One region of the Arthrobacter sp. TJ-263 genome, then DNA from elsewhere that is predicted to be linked to it. Evidence: predicted binding sites of a transcription regulator. Region 1 holds the regulator's gene; the other holds the start of a gene.
The links. Region 1 encodes HspR, which represses chaperone genes until heat shock. Its sites were predicted from a motif close to AAGTTGAGTCNNNNNGACTCAACTT; they were not measured.
Positions count from the first base shown of each region.

Region 2: a site for HspR is predicted at 1,903-1,927, ahead of AC4D2F_RS16275 (Hsp20/alpha crystallin family protein). Genes of this name have one in related genera too.

Region 1 is NZ_JBZCNE010000001.1:1,737,877-1,745,417, reverse strand. It holds gene dnaK (molecular chaperone DnaK) at 1-376, shown strand, start outside; gene AC4D2F_RS08265 (nucleotide exchange factor GrpE) at 379-1,041, shown strand; gene AC4D2F_RS08260 (DnaJ C-terminal domain-containing protein) at 1,203-2,198, shown strand; gene AC4D2F_RS08255 (heat shock protein transcriptional repressor HspR) at 2,263-2,703, shown strand; gene AC4D2F_RS08250 (LacI family DNA-binding transcriptional regulator) at 2,700-3,758, opposite strand; gene pulA (pullulanase-type alpha-1,6-glucosidase) at 3,910-6,990, shown strand; gene AC4D2F_RS08240 (SCO4226 family nickel-binding protein) at 7,156-7,404, opposite strand; gene AC4D2F_RS08235 (LacI family DNA-binding transcriptional regulator) at 7,518-7,541, opposite strand, start outside.
Region 2 is NZ_JBZCNE010000003.1:440,936-448,476, reverse strand. It holds gene pstS (phosphate ABC transporter substrate-binding protein PstS) at 1-93, opposite strand, end outside; gene AC4D2F_RS16285 (hypothetical protein) at 172-390, opposite strand; gene AC4D2F_RS16280 (SDR family oxidoreductase) at 493-1,290, opposite strand; gene AC4D2F_RS16275 (Hsp20/alpha crystallin family protein) at 1,393-1,848, opposite strand; tRNA gene AC4D2F_RS16270 (tRNA-Val) at 2,067-2,140, opposite strand; gene AC4D2F_RS16265 (DUF2630 family protein) at 2,335-2,586, shown strand; gene AC4D2F_RS16260 (haloacid dehalogenase type II) at 2,586-3,257, shown strand; gene AC4D2F_RS16255 (TrkH family potassium uptake protein) at 3,359-4,843, shown strand; gene AC4D2F_RS16250 (potassium channel family protein) at 4,836-5,534, shown strand; gene nhaA (Na+/H+ antiporter NhaA) at 5,666-7,084, shown strand; gene AC4D2F_RS16240 (hypothetical protein) at 7,086-7,340, opposite strand; gene ku (non-homologous end joining protein Ku) at 7,340-7,541, opposite strand, start outside.

The DNA of each region.
Region 1 (7,541 bases):
CGCCGCCGAGGACAAGAAGCGCCGCGAGGCCGCTGACATCCGCAACGGCGCCGAGCAGCTCGCCTACTCGGTGGACAAGCTGATCGCCGACAACGCGGACAAGCTGCCCGAGGAGGTCAGGACCGAGGTCCAGGCCGACGTCGACGCCCTCAAGAAGGCCCTGGAGACGCAGGACAACGACGACGAGGTCAAGGCGGCCTTCGAGAAGCTGCAGGCCTCGCAGTCCAAGCTCGGCGAAGCGATCTACGCCTCGGCGCAGCAGGACGCCGGCCAGGCCGGCGCAGCGCCCGCCGACGACCAGCCAGCCTCCGCCGGTACCGACGAGGACATCGTCGACGCCGAAGTGGTTGACGAAGACACCAGCGAGAAGAAGTAGTCATGCCGCACCACGGAAACGAAGAAGAGCACCAGTCGGAACCGGTGAACTCATCCGACAGCCGGAGGATCGACCCCGAGACAGGCGAAGTCCGTGGGCAGCAGCAGGACGCCGGCGAGCCGGCCGCGGAGGAATCCGCGGCCGGAGCGCAGGCCACGCCCGCAGCCGACGCTTCCGACGGGGACGCCCTGGCCCAGGCCGAGGCCATTCTGAACGAGGCCGGTGCCGAGGGCGAGAGCAACCCGGCGGTGGACGTCGTCGCGGAGCTCCGCAACGACCTGCTCCGTCTGCAGGCGGAGTACGTCAACTACCGGCGCCGCGTCGAGCGTGACCGGGACGTCGCCCGCGACCAGGCGGTCATCGGCGTCCTCAACTCGCTGATGCCCGTCCTCGACGACATCGACGCCGCCCGTCAGCACGGCGATCTCGCGGAGGGACCGTTCGCGGCCATCGCGGGCAAGCTCGAGAACGTCCTGAAGACGTACGAACTGACCCGGATCGACGAGATCGGCGTCGCGTTCGACCCGAACGTCCACGAGGCGCTCATCCAGCAGCCGAGTGCGGACGTCCAGGCCGACAGCGTCAGCCAGATCCTCCGCGCGGGCTACCGCAAGGGGGAGCGCGTCCTCCGGGCCGCCCAGGTGATCGTGGCAGTGCCGGAGTAATCAGCGGCACGGGCGCCGGGACAGTTCCCGAACGGCGGCAACGAAATTCCTGCGGGCCTTGGCGGCCCTTGGAATATTGAAGCCGCCTTCCTCGGGAACTGTCCCGGCGTAGCACGCTTACCCACTTTTCGAATCGGAAGAACTACGGAAGGAGACGCCCAGTGGCTAGTCAGGATTGGGTCGACAAGGATTTCTACAAGATCCTGGGTGTCTCCAAGGACGCGTCCGGCGACGACATCAAGAAGGCGTACCGGAAGCTCGCGCGCAAGCACCACCCGGACCAGAACCAGGGGGCTGCGGCGTCGGAGCGCACCTTCAAGGATGTGTCGGAGGCCTACTCCGTCCTGTCCGACGCCGAGCAGCGCCAGCAGTACGACGCCATCCGCGCGATGGGCGGCGGCGCGCGCTTCTCCGCAGGCGGAACAGGCGGCGGCGCCGGGGCCAACGCCGGCTTCGAGGACGTCTTCGGCAACCTCTTCGGCCAGGGCGCAGGCACCCGCCAGCGCACCGGTTTCTCGAACGGCAACCTGCCGCCCGAGTTCGCCGACCTGTTCGGTGGCGGGGGCATGGGCGGCGGCGGCTTCCCCGGCGGGTTCCAGTCCACCCGCCCGCAGAAGGGCGCGGACCGCACGGCAAGTACGTCCATCTCCTTCGCCGGTGCCATCAACGGCACGACGATCGGCCTGCGCGAACCCTCCGGGGAGCAGATCGACGTCCGGATCCCGGCCGGGATCCGCGACGGCCAGAAGGTCCGGGTCAAGGGCAAGGGCCAGCCGGGCCAGGCCGGTCCCGGTGACCTCATGGTCAGCGTCAGCGTGAAGGAGCATCCGCTCTTCAAGCGCGACGGCGACAACATTCGCCTGCACGTGCCCGTCAGCTTCCCGGAGGCGGCGCTGGGCGCCGAGATCCAGGTGCCGACGCTCAGCGGCGAGATGGTCACTATGCGGGTACCCGCCGGCACGCCGTCGGGCAGGACCCTCCGGCTCAAGGGCCGTGGGGTGAAGACCTCGAAGACGACCGGTGACCTGCTGGTGGTCGTCGACGTCGTCGTTCCGCAGAACCTCTCGAAGGAGGCGGAAGCGGCGGTGGAGACGTTCCGCGCCGCCACGAAGGACGCGGATCCACGGGCGGGCCTGGCCGCGAAGGCGCGCCTGTAGCAGGACGTTCGCGCAGTACCTCCGAGCAGCATCCGGGAGCATCGGCAACGGAAGGAGACCCGCCATGGACCACACCTTGCCCATCTATGTCATCTCGGTGGCCGCCGAGCTCGCCGACATGCACCCCCAGACGCTCCGCCAGTACGACCGCCTGGGCCTCGTGACGCCGAGCCGGGCGCCGGGCCGTGCGCGGCGCTACTCCCAGAAGGACGTCAGTACGCTGCGCGAGATCCAGCGCCTCTCGCACGAAGGGGTGTCGCTGGAGGGTATTCGGCGGATCCTCGACCTCGAGAACCAGGTCGCGGCGCTCCAGGCGCGCGTCGCGGAACTGACCTCCGAACTGGCAGCCCGCCACGTCCACGCCGAATCGAGCCGGGTCTTCGCCGCCGGTCTCGCGGGGGACGTCGTCACCCTCGTCCGCGGGCAGCGTCCCCGCCCCCGCAGCCAGGCCCTCATGGTGTGGCGCCCCGAGTCGGCGCGCACCTCCACCCAGGCGTTCAACTAGCCCCCGGAGGACCCGGGGCCGGTCCGCACCGCGGGCCCCGCCCCGGTGGAGCCGCGGACCACCAGGTCCGCCTGGAACAGGATCTCGTTCCGCGAGGCCCGGTCCCCGTCCAGTTCGGTGACCAGCGCGTGGACGGCGGCCTCCGCCATCGCCGCCACGTTCTGCCGCAGGGTCGTCAGCGGCGGATCGGTGAAGGCCATGAGCGGGGAATCGTCGAAACCTACCACCGAGATGTCCTCCGGCACCCGCAGGCCGCGGGTCCGGGCGGCACGGACGGCGCCGAGGGCCATCACGTCGGAGGCGCAGACGATCGCCGTGTGTCCCGCATCGATGAGCTCGTTCGCTGCGCTCTGCCCGCCCTCGATGGTGAACATGCTCGTCGCGACGTGCGGCTCGGCGTCGTCCTCGCCGAGGAACTGGACGAGCCCGGAGCGGAAACCCTCCAGCTTGCGACGGCTCGGGATGAAACGGTCGGGGCCCGTCGCGAAGCCCACGCGCTGGTGGCCCTGCGCCACGAGGTGCCGGACGGCCGTGCGGATGGCGGTGGCGTCGTCGTTGGAGACGGATGGCGCGTCGATCTCGGGCCTGGCCCCGTTGACGAGCACGAACGGCACCCGGCCGCGCAGGCGCCGGTAGCGCTCCATGCTCGCCCGGCCGTCGGAGTGGGCGGCGCAGACGAAGATGATCCCGCTGACGCCCTGGTCCAGCATGAGGGCGACGTACTCGTCCTCGGTGATGCCCCCGCCCGGCAGGGTGCACAGGGCGGGGATGTAGTCGTTGGGTGCCAGCAGGGCCGCGATGGCGCCGGCGAAGGCCGGGAAGATGGGGTTCACGAGGTCCGGGACCACGACGCCGATCTGCCCCTTGGAGCGCCCGGCCGTGCGGGAGGGCCGCTCGTAGCCCAGGCTGTCCATCGCCGCGAGGACGGCCTCCCGGGTCTCCTGGGAAGCACCGCCCTTGCCGTTCAGGACGCGCGACACGGTGGGGACGCTGACGCCGGCAGTGCGGGCGACGTCGTCCAGGCGTGGCCGCTCGCGACGCTTCCCGGGGGTCATGGCCCTAATCTAGCGCAGGCCGCGGGCCCCCCGAAAGATTGCGTGAAAGTTTTGCGAAGACCTTCTGCTCAGCCCCCGGCGTCCCTAGGGTAGGAGTATCCACTCCTCCTCAGTCCGGCCTGCAGCGACGCATGGCCGGGGAAGGACCACTATGACCCTGAACACCACGGATACGGGCCGGACCGGCGGAAGGCCGCCCCTTCGGCGCCGGTCCCGGCTCGCCGCCGTCGTCCTGACCGCGCCGCTCCTCGCGACCCTCATGCCTGCGCCCGCCCTGGCCGACCACACGACGCCGCCGGGTACGGTCGCGCTCGTGGGCTCCCTGCAAGCGGAACTCGGCTGTCCCGACGACTGGCAGCCGGAGTGCGCAGCCACCAGACTCGTACCCGTGGACGGCTCGCCGGACACCTGGTCGGCGACCTTCGACGTCCCCGCCGGATCCTACGAGTACAAGGTGGCGCTGAATGAGTCCTGGGGCGAGAACTACGGCGCCGACGGCGCTGCCGGTGGCGCGAATCTCGCGCTGCAGGCTCCGGGCGGCCCCGTGACCTTCACCTACGACCACCGCACGCACGTCGTCTCGAGCGACGCGCCCCCGGCGCCCACGGGGTCGACGGCGGCGCACTGGCTCACCGCGGACACCCTCGCCTGGGGTGCGGAGCTGCCGGAGGACGCCCGCTTCCGGCTGTACTCCGCCCCGGAGGGCGGACTCGTCGCCGAGGACGATCGTGTCACGGGTGGCACCTACCTCGACCTCCAGCGCGGCAGCGATGACCTGCCTGCGGATCTCGCCGCCCGGTACCCGCACCTGGCCGACCTCATGACCGTGACGCTCGGGAAGAAGGACGCCCGGAAGGCCGGGGAACTCCTCAGGGGTCAGCTGCTCCTCGCCGCCGTCGGGCCGGACGGGAAGGTCCTGGCCACCACCGGCGTCCAGGTGCCCGGAGTGCTCGACGACCTCTACGCAGGAGCCGAACGCCGGCAGCTCGGCCTCAGCTGGAAGGGCAGGAAGCCGCACCTCGACCTGTGGGCCCCGACGGCGCGCAGCGTCTCCGTGCAGGTCTTCCGCGACGGCTCGGGCGGCGAGCCGATCGCCACGCGCCCCCTGCGCGCGGGCAAGGACGGCGTCTGGAGCGTCGACGGCGAGAAGGACTGGAACGGTGCGTACTACCTCTACGACGTCGAGGTCTTCGTCCCCGAGACCGGCGCCGTGGAACGCAACCTCGTGACCGACCCCTACAGCGTCGGCCTGTCCACGAACTCGGAGCGTTCACTGATCGTGGACCTCACGGATCCGGCGCTCATGCCGTCGTCGTGGGCCACCCTGCCGAAACCTGTCCTCGAGCGCCCCGAGGAGCTGTCCGTCTACGAACTCCACGTGCGGGACTTCTCCATCTCCGACGCCACCGTGCCCGAGGCCGAACGCGGCACGTACGCCGCATTCAGCCGGCCGGACAGCGCCGGCATGCAGCGGCTCTCGGAGCTGGCCGACAACGGGCTCAACGCCATCCACCTCCTGCCGGTGAACGACATCGGCACCATCGAGGAGGACCGGGCGCGGCAGTCCGAACCCGCCTGCGACCTCGAGGCGTTCGCCCCGGACAGCACCGGACAGCAGCAGTGCGTCACCGACGTCGCCGCCCGGGACGGCTTCAACTGGGGCTACGACCCGCTGCACTACACGACGCCGGAGGGCTCCTACTCCACGAACCCCGAGGACGCCACGCGCATCCGCGAGTTCCGCGGCATGGTCGCCTCGCTCAACGGGTCCGGGCTGCGGGTCATCCAGGACATCGTCTACAACCACACCGCGGGTGCCGGCCAGTCGTCGGAGAACAACCTCGACCGGATCGTGCCCGGCTACTACCACCGCCTCGACCCCGAGTCGGGTGCCGTCGAGACCTCGACCTGCTGCCCGAACACGGCGACCGAACACACCATGATGGGCAAGCTGATGGTCGACTCGATCGTGACGCTCGCGCGCACCTACAAGCTCGACGGCTTCCGGTTCGACCTCATGGGGCACCACTCGAAGCAGAACATCCTCGACGTCCGTGCGGCCCTCGACACGCTGACCCTCGAGCGCGACGGCGTGGACGGCACGTCCATCTACCTCTACGGCGAGGGCTGGAACTTCGGTGAGGTCGCGGACAACGCCCGGTTCGTCCAGGCCACGCAGGCCACCATGGCCGGCACAGGCATCGGCACGTTCAACGACCGGCTCCGCGATGCCGTGCGCGGCGGCGGACCCTTCGACGACGACCCCCGGATCCAGGGCTTCGCCTCCGGGCTGCTGACCGACCCGAACGGCGTCGCCGGCAACGGCACCACGGCCGAACAGCGCGCCGAGCTGCTGCTGTCGCAGGACCAGATCCGGGTGGGGCTCACCGGCAACCTGAGGGACTACACGTTCACCGACCGCACCGGCCGGCAGGTCACGGGCGCCGACGTCGACTACAACGGGTCGCCGACCGGGTACGCCGCGGACCCGCAGGAGAGCATCACCTACGTGGAGGCGCACGACAACGAGACGCTCTTCGACGCGCTCGCGTTCAAGCTGCCGGCCGACACCCCGATGGCCGACCGCATCAGGATGCAGACGCTGGCGCTGTCCACCACGGCCCTCGGCCAGGGGGTCTCCTTCTGGCACGCGGGGGGCGAGGCGCTGCGCAGCAAGTCGCTGGACCGCAACAGCTACGACTCCGGCGACTGGTTCAACATCCTCGACCACACGGGCACGGACAACGGCTTCGGCCGGGGGCTGCCGCCGCGGGCTGACAACGAGGGCAAGTACGCGTTCATGCGGCCGCTGCTGGCCGACCCGGCGCTCAAGCCGTCACCGGCTGACATCGATGCCGCGAGCGGGCAGGCGCAGGAGCTGCTGCGGATCCGGCAGGGCAGCCCGCTGTTCAGCCTCGGCACGGCCGCGCTCGTCCAGCAGAAGCTGTCCTTCCCGGGCAGCGGCCCGGACCAGACGCCCGGCGTGATCGTGATGCACCTGGACGACACCGTCGGTCCCGATGTCGATCCCGGGCGGAAGGGCATCGTCGTGGTCTTCAACGCCTCCGACGAGCCCACCACCCAGCGCGTCCCCGCCGCCGCCGGCACGGGCTTCGCGCTGCACGCCGTCCAGGCGGACGGGAGCGACGACATCGTCCGCCAGGCGGCGGCCACCGCGGACGGGACGTTCACCGTCCCTGCCCGCACGGTTGCGGTGTTCGAGGCGCGGTAGTCCGCCCCCGGGGCCCGGCATCCCTTCCGGGGTGCCGGGCCCCGTGCGTCCCGGGAAGAATCGGCGCGCGTCGCCGCGATGATCGGACCTGGCTGAACCCGGAGACCACGGTGGCTCGCACGACGAGTACCGTCTCGAGCCGGGTGCGTGACGCGGAGGTCTGCGCTACACCGCCAGGGGGACGGGATGCACCTCGTCCGCGGGATGACCTGTGCGTTCGTGAATGCGCTTCACGGCGTCCGCGGACGGGGCGTCGGACAGGCAATAGACGACGCCCGCCTCAGGGTCGGCCCAGGCGCTCCTGAAGACGACGTCCTCCTCGCCCTGGATGGCGAGATCTGCCGCGTGAGCCGCCTCCAGATCCTCCTTCGTCAGGCCCTTCATGTTGTGGTGGACATCCATGAATGAAGGCATGACAACCCTCCTCGATCGTGGTTGATATTGGCTGCAGGGGTGTGAGGTCTGCAGGATAGATGCCTGGCGGAGGGTCGTCAAGAGGCCCGCCCTGGTGTCGGGCCGGGTCCGGGTCAGGCCGACGGGGCGGCGGTGCT
Region 2 (7,541 bases), on a different contig from region 1:
TTCCTGCTCCGGCCCGAGGGGATAGTCGGATCCGCAGGCGGTCAGGCCGAGGGCGACGGCGAGCGTCAGGGACAGGGCGGTACGAATTCTCACCCCGGTCACGTTACAGGTGGCCGTCCGGTGAACCCAAGGTGGACGGCAGGTGGACGGACCCTCAGCGGGCGGGGCGGGTCAGGCGTGACGGAGGCGGTAGCCGTCCGCCCGGTGGACGAGCCGCCGGCCGCCGCCGTCGTTCAGCAGGATCCACACCACGGAGGCGTCGTCGGTCCTCATGTCCAGGACACCGCCGAGCTGGGGGCCCGTGGCGTGGTGGAGGGTGACATGCTGGCCGCGCGTGAAGCCCGACCAGTCCTGGACCTCGGAATCGGGGGCTGCAGGGAGAGCGTTCATGGTGGGCCTTTCGGAAGGTTCCGGGACTCCAACGCTAGCCACGCTTCCTGAACGGCGCGTGAATGGCTGCTGAAGGTTGAGGCCGCTTTCGTCGCGGCGAGGTCACAGCGTCCGCCAGTCCCCGCTCGTCAGGTGCGACCCCGCCTGGGGTCCCATGAGGAGCATGCCGCCGTCGACCACGAACGATGCCCCGTTGACGTAGCTGGAGGCACCGGAGGCGAGGAAGGCGACGACGTCCGCGATCTCCTCGGGCGCGCCGGGGCGTCCGAGCGGGATGCCGGGACGGTCCATGGAGTGGGGGTCCTGTTCCTCGGAGTCGTTCATGGGGGTGTTGATCTCGCCGGGCAGCACGGCGTTGGCGGTGATGCCCCGGTCCGCCAGTTCGAGGGCGATGGTCCGGATGAGACCGCCGAGGCCGTGCTTGGAGGCGTCGTACGCCGCCGATCCCACGCGGGGCTGCTCCTGGTGCACGCTGGTGACGGCGATGATGCGTCCACCGCGGCCGCCGTCGATCATGTGCCGTGCCGCGCGCTGGAGACAGACGAACGCACCGTCGAGGTTCGCGCCCATGGTGCCGCGCCACGTGTCCCAGTCCGTCTCCATGAACATGGTGCCGCCGTTGACGCCGGCGTTGTTGACGAAGACGTCGAGCCCGCCGAGTTCGTGAGCGAGCTGGTCGACGACGTCGCCGCAGGCCGGCGCGTCCGTGGTGTCGAGTCGCGCGACGGCGGCCCGCGCGCCCTTCTCCCGTACGAGCCGCGCGGTCTCCTCGGCTCCCTCCCGGTCGGAGTGCCAGGTGACGCCGACGTCGCAGCCCGCCGCGGCGAGGGCGATGGCCGTCGCGCGGCCGATGCCGGAATCGGAACCCGTGACGATTGCTCTGCTCGGTGTGAAGTCCATGTCCCCATCCTTCGCACCCGGCCGCGCAGCATGCAAGGGGAACGTGGGGATCGACGCCGAGTACCCCCGGGCGGTTGTCCGGGGGTACTCGGGTGGGCGGTCCTACGCGTCGACGGCGCCCTGGGGGGCCGGATCGGAGGCGGAGGACCGTACCGGCTCGGCGGATTCCCCGCTGACCACCTCGATCTTGCGGGGCCTCGCGCGCTCGATGACGGGGATCGTCACGCTGAGGACGCCGTTCTCGTAGCGGGCGGCGATACCCTCCGTGTCGACGCCCTGGCCGAGGTTGAGCTGGCGCAGGAACGAACCGCTCTCACGCTCGCGGGTCAGCCACTTGACGCCCTCGGCACTGCGCAGCGTGCGTTCGGCGCGGATCGTCAGGAGCTGGCCGTCGACGTCGATGTCGACCGATCCCGGGTCGATGCCCGGGAGGTCCGCGGAGAGGACGTAGTGGTCCTTCTCCCGGTAGAGGTCCATCGGCATGAGGCGCAGTCCGGGGCGGCCCTCCAACAGGGCGCCGGTCACGCGGTCCAGCTCGCGGAAAGGATCGAATTTCATGGCCACGGGAAACAACTCCTTCGCTGATGCCACCGGCAGGTGGTTGGTTCTTCAGGGTTGAGCGCCCTCCGCTCAACTACGAAAAATGTTAGCACTCGGACCCGGCGAGTGCTAAGAGGTGGTGTTCGCTCAGGACGAAAACCCCGGGACGCAGAGAAGGTCCGTTCCGACGTATCGGTACGGACCTTCTCCGTGGTGCTGTCTCCAGCCGATCCTCGTGCCTGCGCGGGGCCTCGATCCCCGGGCCTTCCGCGTGTGAAGCGGATGCTCTACCAGACTGAGCTACACAGGCAACTGGTTCTCCCATAGCTTAGGCCATCCGGGCGCCGCGCCAAATTCCCCCGGTACGGCAGTGCGGGTGTGGCCGCGCCCGGATTCCCGCCGATAACCGTGCTGGTCATCGCTGTGCTGCCTCAGTAGCCTGAAGGAAAGCCTGCTGAGCGTTTTGGGCGCCTGCCGGGCACCACCGCACGAAGGGACAGCACCATGGACAACCAGGACATCCTGCAGCGCATCCAGACACTCGTCCAGGAAGAGCACGACCTCCGGGAGCAGCCCCAGGACGCCGGCGCGGGAGCGGAGCAGCAGGACCACGCCACCCGCCTCAAGCGCGTCGAGGAGGATCTCGACCAGTGCTGGGACCTGCTGCGCCAGCGCCGGGCGAAGGCCGACGCCGGAGAGAACCCGGCCGATGCCGGCACCCGTCCCGTCAGCCAGGTGGAGGGGTACCGCCAGTAATGGCCCTGCCCCTCGTGCTGTTCGACGTCAACGAGACCCTCTCGGACATGGGGCGGATGTCCCAGCACTTCGAGGAGGTCGGCGCTCCCCCGCAGCTGGCCGCGCTGTGGTTCGCCTCGGTGCTCCGTGACGGGTTCGCCCTCACGGCCGCCGGGTACAACGTGCCCTTCGGCGAGGTCGCCGATGATGCCCTCCGCACGGTCCTCGCGGGGCAGCCGCTCAACCGGGACGTCGAGGATGCGGTCGCGCACGTGATGACGAGCCTGCAGGGGCTGCCCCTCCACCCGGACGTCGTCGAGGGGTTCCGGGCCCTGACCGGCCGGGGCTTCGAGCTGGCAGCGCTCACCAACGGCGCTGCCGCGACCGCGGAGGCGCTCCTCGAGCGGGGAGGCGTCCGCGCCGACGTCGGCCCCGTCCTGTCCGTCGAGGACGCACCGCGATGGAAGCCCGCCCCGGAGTCCTATGCCTATGCCCTCCGGGCGATCCAGCGGGCGGCGGACGACGTCGTACTCGTCGCGGTCCACCCGTGGGACATTGACGGGGCCGCGCGGGCTGGTCTCCGCACGGTCTGGCTCAACCGCTCCGGGGGACCCTACCCGGCCGTCATGACACGCCCGGACCACGAGGTGCCGACGATCGCCGACCTGCCGGACCTCCTCGTCCGGGCCTGACGCTCGACCAACGAGCTGCTGCGGGAGGCAGGGCTCCTCACGGCGCAGGGCGCATCAAAAAAGCGTAAAGACGCCACATCCGCGACCGGTCGTCGGGTTGAATGAGCCACCGGTGCGGATCGTCCGCACCGGTCGCACCGTCCCCGGAGGTCGAGGGCATCCCCGTCACGTCACGCACCGCACCGGTCCGGAAGTTCCGCCGTTCCACGGCCGCCCGCCTGCACCGGGCCGCACACACCGTCGCTGTCCGGCTGGAACGGCTCGGTCCCCGCCATCCTGCCCAGGTGATCGTGCTGGGCTTCGGGGCGGCGATCCTCGTCGGTACGGTGCTGCTGATGCTCCCGAGCTCGAAGGTGGGAGCAGGAAGCGCCACGTTCCTCGAGGCGCTCTTCACGGCCACCTCCGCCGTCTGTGTCACCGGTCTGATCGTCGTCGACACGCCGGTCTACTGGACCGGTGCCGGCCACGTGATCATCCTGGGGCTCATCCAGGTCGGCGGCTTCGGCATCATGTCCTTCGCCTCCCTCCTGGGTGTCCTCCTGGCCCGCCGGATGGGCCTTCGCTCGCGCATCTCGACGGCGGCGGAGACCAAGAGCGTGGGTTTCGGCGACGTCCGCACCGTGCTCCTGGGCGTCCTGCGGATCACCCTGGTCGTGGAGTCCGTGACGGCGGTGCTGCTCGCCGCCCGCTTCCGGCTGCACTACGGCCACGACTTCGGGGAAGCGGTGTGGCTCGGGATCTTCCACGCGGTGTCCGCCTTCAACAACGCCGGATTCGCGCTGTTCAGCGACAGCCTGATCGGATTCGTGGGCGACCCGTGGATCTGCCTGCCGATCTGCGCCGCCGTCATCATCGGCGGGCTGGGCTTCCCGGTCCTCTTCGAGCTGCGCCGCCACTTCCGGTTCCCCCGGAAGTGGCACATGACCACCAAGCTCGTCCTGAGCGGCACGGTGGCCCTGCTCGTCCTGGGTACTGTCTGCATCACCCTCGTCGAGTGGTCCAACCCCGCCACCCTCGGGGCGATGCGGCCGCGGGAGCGGATCCTCGCGGGATTCTTCCAGTCCGTGATGACACGGACGGCCGGTTTCAACAGCGTCGACTTCGCGCACCTCGATCCGGTGACCCTCCTGGTCATGGACGTGCTGATGTTCATCGGAGGCGGCCCCGCCGGAACAGCCGGTGGCCTGAAGATCACCACGTTCGGGGTTCTGTTCTTCATCCTCTACACCGAGATCAGCGGAGGCACCGCCGTCAACGTCTTCGGCAAGCGCCTGCCCCGCTCCGCCCAGCGGCAGGCCATCTCGATCGTCCTGCTCGCCGTCGGGCTCGTCACCACCGCGACCATGTTCCTCATGCTCACCACCGACTTCGGCCTCGACCGGATCCTCTTCGAGGTGATCTCCGCCTTCGCGACGGTCGGCCTCTCCACGGGCATCACGGCCGGCATCCCGTCCGCGGGCCAGGTGGTCCTGATCCTCGTGATGTTCGCCGGACGCCTCGGCCCGGTCACCCTCGCCACGGCGCTGGCGCTGCGCTCCAAACCCCTCTACTACGAATACCCGAAGGAAAGGCCCCTCATTGGCTAGGCACCACATCTTCTCCTCCAGGCCCGCCGATGCGATCGCTGCCGCGGATTCCGTCGCCGTCATCGGCCTCGGCCGGTTCGGAGGTGCCTTGGCCCTCGAACTCGAGAACGCCGGGACCGAAGTCCTCGGGATCGACGACGACGAGGACACCGTCCAGTCCTACAACGGCCTGCTCACGCACGTGGTGCGTGCCGACACCACGAAGGAGGAGGCCCTGCGCCAGCTGTCGCTGCCGGACTTCGACCGCGTCGTCGTGGGCATCGGCAGCGACCTGGAAGCGAGCATCCTGACCACATCGATCCTCCTACGCTTCGATCGGCCCACCATCTGGGCGAAGGCCGTCAGCGAGCCGCACGCCCAGATCCTCTCCCAGCTGGGTGTGGAGCGCGTGATCCGTCCCGAGCACGACATGGGCAAGCGCGTCGCCCACCTCGTCCGTGGCACCATGCTCGACTACGTCGAGTTCGAGGACAACTTCGCCATGGTCAAGACCCGGCCGCCACGGGAGTACTGGGACCGCGAGCTCGGCACCACTGGCCTGCGCGCCAAACACGGCGTCACGGTTGTCGCCGTCAAGCGCAAGGGCGGCGAATGGGACTACACGACAGCGCAGACCACCCTGTACGACGACGACGAGATCATCGTGGCGGGACCGACCGGCAAGGCCGAGCACTTCAGTTCCCTCGTCTGAGCGGGCAGCGCAAGCCCCCTGCTGCGGCGTCTTTTTTCACGGTCCGCTCCGCCCGCGCGCTACGCTGGAGGTCTTGGTGAGCCGGGAAGTCTGGTCGGCGCTCATACGAGCGAGCCCGATCCCAGGAACCCATGACCTCCAGTCACGCACCGTCCAGTCCGCCCGGACCACCCCGCGGCGCCATCGTCTTCAGCCGCAGCAGCTACCCGGAACACCTGCGCATCTCCGGCATCCTGCGCAAGGAGACCGTCGGTGGAGGCCTGCTCCTCCTCGCCACCGTCCTGGCGCTCGTCCTCGCGAACACCGCCGCAGCGGACACCTACTTCGCGGTGCGTGACTTCAGGTTCGGCTACGAGCCCTGGCACCTCGAGCTGAGTATCGGGGCCTGGGCCGCGGACGGCCTGCTCGCCATCTTCTTCTTCCTCGCGGGCCTGGAGCTGAAGCGCGAGTTCGTCGCCGGTGACCTGCGCAAGTTCGACCGCGCGGTCGTGCCCGTCGCAGCGGCGATCGGCGGAGTCGTCGTGCCCGCACTGGTATATGTCGCGATCACGCTGAGCGCCGGCCCCGAGGCATTGCGCGGCTGGGCGATCCCGACCGCGACCGACATCGCCTTCGCGGTGGCCGTCCTCGCCGTCGTCGGCTCGTCACTCCCCAGCGCACTGCGCATCTTCCTGCTGACGCTCGCCGTGGTGGACGACCTCCTGGCGATCAGCATCATCGCGTTCTTCTACTCGGAGGACATCTCCGTCCCGCCACTGCTGATCGCGATCGTCCCGCTGGCGGTCTACGCCTTCCTCGCGCAGCGCTTCCCGACCTTCTTCCAGCGCCGGGCCTGGGCCCCCTGGCTGATCCTGCTCCCGCTCGGGTTCGTGGTGTGGGCCCTGGTCCACGAATCCGGGGTGCACGCCACCGTCGCCGGCGTCCTGCTCGGGTTCGCCATCCCCGTCCTCCCGCATGGCGTGAAGGCGTCCGACCTCGACGACCCGGCGCAGCCCGTCGACACCGAACCGGCCGACGGGCCGGCCAAGGCGCACGACGTGCAGCCCGACGGCCTGGCCGACACCCTCGAGCACCGCATCCGCCCGCTGTCCGCGGGCTTCGCCGTCCCCGTCTTCGCCTTCTTCTCCGCCGGAGTGGCCATCGGTGGCCTGGAGGGACTCGTGAGCGCCATCACCGATCCCATCGCCGTCGGCATCATGGTGGCCCTCGTCATCGGCAAGCCCGTGGGCATCCTGCTGGCCACCCTCGCCGTCACGAAGACCACCAAGGCGAGCCTGGACCCCGACCTCACCTGGGTGGACATCGTCGGCGTCGCCCTGCTGGCGGGCGTCGGCTTCACGGTGTCGCTGCTCATCAGCGAACTCGGCTTCGGTCAGGGGACGCCCGAGGACGACCACGCGAAGGTCGCCATCCTCGCCGGATCCCTGATCGCCGCGCTGGCCGCAGCCGTGGTGCTGCGCCGGCGGAACAAGCGGTACCGCGAGATCGAGGAACAGGAGAAGATCGACGCGGACAACGACGGCGTCCCCGACGTCTTCGAGCAGCGCTAGGTCAGGCGTTCACACGCCGCCAGAGCCAGGACAGGGTCAGTGCGCCTGCACTGCGACGGAAACCGCTCCGCCCGGAGACGACCTCGAGGGCGGCCCAGACGGCCAGGCACACGGCGCTGGCCCGGCGCAGGCGCTCGCGATTGTCCTCGTCGAGGGCCAGGAAGGAGGCCGCGCCGAGCACCGCCCACCCCAGGATCGGGGCGTTCGGCTTCTGGGCGACCGTCTGGCGGCCGAGGCTGTCGGTGAAGAAACCCATCACGCACCCTTCTTCCTGGACGAGCCGGACTCCTTCGCGGACCCGGCCTTCTTCTCGCGGTTCTTCTCGACGCTGCGCCGCAGGGCCTCCATGAGGTCCAGCACGGTGGCGTCGTCGTCCTCGTCCTTGGCTCCGCCGAATGTCTCCTCGGTGTCGAGGGTGTCGCCCTTCTCGATCTTCGCGTCGATCAGGGTGCGCAGC